DNA from 2 places in the Oribacterium sp. oral taxon 102 genome. Region 1 is predicted to be linked to the other one. Evidence: predicted binding sites of a transcription regulator. Region 1 holds the regulator's gene; the other holds the start of a gene.
The links. Region 1 encodes HrcA, which represses chaperone genes, less so after heat shock. Its sites were predicted from a motif close to TGTTAGCACTCNNNNNNNNNGAGTGCTAACA; they were not measured.
Positions count from the first base shown of each region.

Region 1 (3,126 bases):
GCGTTGGCAATGACGGTCGGCTTGCCGCCCTCCATAACCGCTACGCAGCTGTTTGTCGTACCTAAGTCAATTCCGATAATCTTTCCCATATTGTCTCCTTTTCCGCCCGCTGTCCGGACTGTACTCTATACCTTTATTTCTTCACCTTCACCATGGAGTGCCGCACCACCGTTCCCCGGAAGGTGTAGCCCTTCTGCAGATCCTGCGTGACTGTATCCTCCTCCGCGTCGCTCTCGGTGTCGGTCATCACCGCGTTGTGCTTCGCCGGATCGAACTTCTGTCCCTCCGCCTCGATCACGGCGACATCCAGATCCGCAAAAAACTTCTGGATCTGCCTGTAGATGCCCTGCACGCCCTTCGCGAAGGCATCCTCTGTCTCCGCCGGCACCGCGGCGAGCGCACGTTCGAAATTGTCCACGACAGGAAGCAGCTTTTCGATGACATCCCGCGCGCCCAGCTCGAACATCTGGGACTTCTCCCTGTCGGAACGCTTCCGGAAGTTGTCGAACTCGGCGTAGAGCCGTGTATACTTATCCGTCATTTCCAGGAGCTCCTGCCGGAGCTTCCGCTCCGCAGGGCTGCCCGCCTCCTCTGCATGCTTCCCGGCATTCTCCTCCGAAGAGCCCTCAGCATCAGAGCTCTCCTCTGCGGCCGCTGCGCTGGCCTCCGTCTCCGCCGGCGCGTCGTTCCCGGCTGTATTGCCTTCCTGCCGTGCATCCGCCCCGCCTGCCCTCATTTCCTCGGTACCCTGCACCTTTTCGTCCTTCTCTTCCACCTTTCGCTCCTTTCTCCCTGTGCTCCCTCTATCGGAAGGCTCCGTCCATCTCATTCATCAGCTTCGAGAGGATCTCGAGCACTCTCTCATAGTCCATCCGCTTCGGCCCGATGACGCCGATCGTGCCCTTCATGCCGTTTCCGAGCCGGTAGCTCGCTGTCACCACCGAGCAATCCGCCATATTCTGTAACGGCGATTCCTTGCCGATATAGACCTGAATCTGCCGCTTCGTCGCCTCCGTATCCTGCTCGACGCCCTGTATCAGCTCGATCAGTTCATCCTTCTGCTCCAATGCGGAGATCAGCTTGGACGCATTGTCCGAATCCGTCAGCTCCGGATACTTGAAGATATTGGTCGCGCCGGAGGTATAGATCTGCAGGTCGCTGCCGTCATAGCGGAGCGTCTCGACGATGCCCCTGAGGATCTCCCGAAGCGTCTCCCGGAACTCGGAGCGGGCGAGGATCTTTCCGCACCGCTCCTCCGTCAGGCTCTCCACGCTCAGCCCGGAAAGCTCGTCATTGAGAAGAAGATTCAGGGAGAGTATCGCGTTCGAATCCGGATGCTCGCTGCCGCCGAGGAGAATCGTCGCCGTCTTTATGATATTGCCCTCCAGCATGATAACCAGAAGGATCCGCAGCCCGTCGACGAGGGAGACCTGAATGAACTTGATCCTGTTCTTCTGCAGACTCGGACCCGTGACCATCGCCGCGTACTCGGTATTCTGTGCGACAGTACGCACCAGCGTCTTCAGCGTATTCTCCAGCTTGTCCACCCGTTCAAACATACTGGACTTGACCTCGTCCAGCTCTTTCCGCTGATGCTCCATCAGCTGGTCTACATAGAAACGGTAGCCCTTGTCGGAGGGAATCCTGCCCGCTGAGGTATGCGGCTGTAAAATAAAGCCCATCTCCTCCAGGTCGCTCATCTCGTTCCGAATCGTAGCGGAGCTCAGGTTCAGTCCGGAATACTTGCTGATCGTCCTGGATCCGACCGGCTCTCCGGTCTCCAGATAGTTCTTAATGATGGTCGTGAGGATCACTACCTTACGACTGTCCATCTCCATCTGCCCGCCCCCTTTCTGAAGAATCCGCCTGAGCCTCTCCTCTTCATTAGCACTCGAAATATATGAGTGCTAACATCTACTGCATATAATACTCGTACAGCGGGAGAGTGTCAAGGTGTTTCTGTTAAAAAAATCCCTGCCCTCTTTAATGGGCAGAGATGGAATAAAAATACGGTGTTTCTCATTGTATCAGGTAAACCTCCGCATTCGTCAGAAAATTCGCGGCCTCCCTGTGGGAATTGAAATAGATATCGATATGCCGGTTCTTCACCGCACCGCCGCAGTCCTCCGCGACATACTCATGTCCATTGATCAGAACATGCGTCCCGTACGGAATGACGCGCGGGTCCACCGCGATGGTTCTGCCCGCCGCCGCGTGTCCGCCTGTCGCGGTGCGGCTGCCGTAGCCCTCCGAGCATTGATAGCAGGAGCAGTAGCCGGTCAGCCGGAATGTGCCGAGCAGCGTCAATGTCCGTCCGTCCGCCATTTTCAGCGTATTCCCATTCTCCTCCACGTTTTCCTCCGGCTCTGCCGATGCCGCACTCTCCGCCGCGTTCTCCTCCGCCGGGCCCTTCGCATCCTGCTCTCCGCTGTGGAACACCACCGCCCGCAGCACGGTCGCTCCCGCATAGACACTGTGCATCGGCTTCCCGAGCACGAAGCTGCACGCCAGCAGCAGACTCAGACATAGACACATCCTATTTCGTTTCTTCCCTGTGAATCTCAAAATTTTTCCTCCAAAAAACAGAAAGCGGCAATTTCCCATTCCGGTTATATGCCGCCGGGCAAAACAGCGGGGGAGCACGCGCACTCGAAGCCCTCGCGTACTCCCCATCTCAGGCTGCTTCCTGCAGCCTCCGTATCTCTCGCGAAGCCCTACTTCGCGATGGCAGCATAGACCTCCGCAGACTTCGCGCCGCTTCGGGTTACCCCGACTGCCTCCTCCCTCGTATCGAAGTAAATGTCGATAAGCTTCCCCACGACCTTACTCCCCTTATCCTCCACCGTATATACGGTATCTCCGATAAAGACCCTCGTCCCGAGCGGCAGCAAGCTGAGATCTGCCGCGATCGTATGGTTCGCGGTCGGCGTCGCGCCGGAATAGGTCTTGCCGTCTCCGTAATAGCCGACGATCCGGAAGCTCCCCAGCGATTCGCCCTTCTGATACCGCTTCGACTCCTCGGTCACGACAATGCCGAAGGGCGTATCTCCTGCCCGGAAGCTCTGCCGCTCCTTCTCCGGCGCTTCCTCCGCCTCCACGGCTTCCTCCACCGGATGCTCCGTCATA
Region 1 covers NZ_JABXYT010000001.1:565,161-568,286, reverse strand. Annotated here, with positions in the region: gene dnaK (molecular chaperone DnaK) at 1-89, opposite strand, end outside; gene grpE (nucleotide exchange factor GrpE) at 134-775, opposite strand; gene hrcA (heat-inducible transcriptional repressor HrcA) at 804-1,832, opposite strand; gene HW273_RS02605 (3D domain-containing protein) at 2,020-2,535, opposite strand; gene HW273_RS02600 (3D domain-containing protein) at 2,715-3,126, opposite strand, start outside.

Region 2 (3,126 bases), 1.5 Mb from region 1:
TGTATCAGAACTGTGGGGACACATGGAGGAGGAGAGAGCCGGGAAAGAAAAGACCGGTGCAAGCGTGGGAGGAGCCAGGCAGGAAAAGCCGTCTGGCAATCCGAGGACGCGATGCGGAGCGAAGAAAAGTAGCGAAGCTCTCAGAGTCCGTGGCGAGAAAAGCCGCTATTGTGTACAGTAAGCCCGTACCGCAAACCGACACAGGCAGATGAGGAGAGAATCCTAAGGCCGGCGGGAGAAGCATTGTTAAGGAACTCGGCAAAATGACCCCGTAACTTCGGGAGAAGGGGCGCCCACGAGAGTGGGCCGCAGAGAAAAGGCTCAAGCAACTGTTTAGCAAAAACACAGGTCTATGCGAAACCGTAAGGTAAAGTATATGGGCTGACGCCTGCCCGGTGCTGGAAGGTTAAGAGGAGAGGTTAGCGAAAGCGAAGCTTTGAATTGAAGCCCCAGTAAACGGCGGCCGTAACTATAACGGTCCTAAGGTAGCGAAATTCCTTGTCGGGTAAGTTCCGACCCGCACGAAAGGCGTAATGATTTGAGCGCTGTCTCAACAATGCACCCGGTGAAATTGAAGTGCCAGTGAAGATGCTGGTTACCCGCGCCAGGACGGAAAGACCCCATGGAGCTTTACTCCAGCTTGACACTGGGATTCGGTAGTGAATGCACAGGATAGGTGGGAGACTAAGAAGGAAGAACTTCGGTTTTTCCGGAGTCGCTGTTGGGATACCACCCTTTTGCTATTGGATTTCTAACCGGGAGCCGTGAACCGGCACCGGGACACTGTCAGGCGGGGAGTTTGACTGGGGCGGTCGCCTCCGAAAGGGTATCGGAGGCGCTCAAAGGTTCCCTCATAATGGTTGGAAACCATTAGAAGAGTGCAAAGGCAGAAGGGAGCCTGACTGCGAGGGTGACGGCCCGAGCAGAGTAGAAATACGGACTTAGTGATCCGGTGGTATGAAAGTGGGATTGCCATCGCTCAACGGATAAAAGCTACCCTGGGGATAACAGGCTGATCTCCCCCAAGAGTTCACATCGACGGGGAGGTTTGGCACCTCGATGTCGGCTCATCGCATCCTGGGGCTGAAGTCGGTCCCAAGGGTTGGGCTGTTCGCCCATTAAAGCGGTACGCGAGCTGGGTTCAGAACGTCGTGAGACAGTTCGGTCCCTATCCGGCGCGGGCGCAGGAGATTTGAGAGGAGCTGTCCTTAGTACGAGAGGACCGGGATGGACTGACCTCTGGTGGACCTGTTGGGAATCAATCCCATAGCAGGGTAGCCAAGTCGGGGAAGGATAAACGCTGAAGGCATCTAAGCGTGAAGCCTGCCTCAAGATGAGATCTCCCATCGAAAGAGTAAGACCCCTTAGAGAGAATGAGGTAGATAGGGCTGAGGTGTAAGTGCTGCAAAGCATTCAGCTGACAGCTACTAATAGGTCGAGGGCTTATCCAATGTGGAGATGTTTCGCTGGATACAGGATGAATATGCAGGTATGTGGTTTTCAAGGCACGAAAATAAGATGAATTTTCGAAACCTCGTTTGGCGGAGACGCCAGACGAGGCTTTTTTTGAAAATTTATTAGCAATCGATATTGAAGAGTGCTAGCAACCGTGCTATACTACTCGACAGATTCATTTCTGCTCCCCCTAACTTTGATCGGGGGAGTCACGTGGATGATCGCGGGTCGAAGACCTGCGATGCCCCTCTGGCGAGGATTGCGTACAGTTCGAATTACAAGGGACTGTGCGGCCCCTCCGGTGAGGAGAGCTTTGAGCGGTTCAGGGAAATCGCTTGCGATTGCTTTTTTCAGAGAAAAGAAATAAAGCTTTGACAGAAACAGGAGGCAGACATGGCAGGAAAAGGAACATTATCAATTCATTCGGAGAATATTTTCCCGATTATCAAGAAATGGATGTATTCGGATCAGGATATCTTCGTGAGAGAGCAGATCTCCAATGCGTGCGATGCGGTGACGAAGCTGCAGAAGCTCTCCCTGATCGGCGAGTGGGAGAAGCCCGAGGACTATAAGGGGCGGATCGACGTGACGGTCGATACGGAGAAGAAAACCCTGACCTTTACCGACAATGGAATCGGGATGACAGAGGAGGAGGTCGAGAAGTATATCAACCAGATCGCCTTCTCCGGTGCGACCGACTTTATCGAGAAATATAAGGATAAGGCGAATGACGAGCAGATTATCGGACACTTCGGGCTGGGCTTCTATTCCGCCTTCATGGTGGCAGACCTTGTGACGATCGACACGCTGTCCTATCAGAAGGACGCGGTTCCGGTGCATTGGGAGTGTGACGGCGGTACGGACTATACGATGTCGAAGGGGACGCGGGCATCGCACGGAACCAGCATTACCCTGCATTTGAATGATGATTGCCTGAAATACAGCAACGAGTGGGAGCTTCGAACTGTCATAGACAAGTATTCCTCCTTCATGCCGGTAGAAATCTACCTCACGAAGCTGCCGAAGGACAGCATGACGATCAAAGCTTCAGAGAAGCGGGAGGACGATGTCGTATTAGAGGAAATTCCGGAGAAGACAGAAAAGGATGCGGATGGCAAGGAGAGGAAGATCGAGGCGGAGCTTCGGATCGAGAAGCGTCCGGAGCTGATGAATGAGATTCACCCGCTGTGGACGAAGAATCCGAGCGAGTGTAGCCGGGAGGAGTATCTCGACTTCTACCGAAAGGTTTTCCACGACTACAAGGAGCCCCTGTTCTGGATCCACCTGAATATGGACTATCCGTATAATCTCAAGGGTATCCTTTACTTCCCGAAGATCAATATGGAATATGAGTCCATTGAGGGCACCATCAAGCTTTACAATAATCAGGTGTTTATCGCGGATAATATCAAGGAGGTCATTCCGGAGTATCTGATGCTTTTGAAGGGCGTCATCGACTGCCCGGATATCCCGCTGAACGTTTCCCGCTCCCAGCTGCAGAATGACGGCTTCGTGAAGAAGATTTCTGATTATATCACGAAGAAGGTAGCGGACAAGCTTTCCGGAATGTGCAGGACAGATCGCGAGAACTACGAGAAGTATTGGGATGATATCGCGCCGTTCATCAAGTACGGTTGTCTCCGCGACCGGAAGTTCTGTGAGAAAATGACG
Region 2 covers NZ_JABXYT010000001.1:2,110,940-2,114,065, reverse strand. Annotated here, with positions in the region: rRNA gene HW273_RS09410 (23S ribosomal RNA) at 1-1,452, shown strand, start outside; gene htpG (molecular chaperone HtpG) at 1,849-3,126, shown strand, end outside.
Region 2: htpG (molecular chaperone HtpG) is a predicted target of HrcA. The motif match lies at 1,576-1,606, and genes of this name have one in related genera.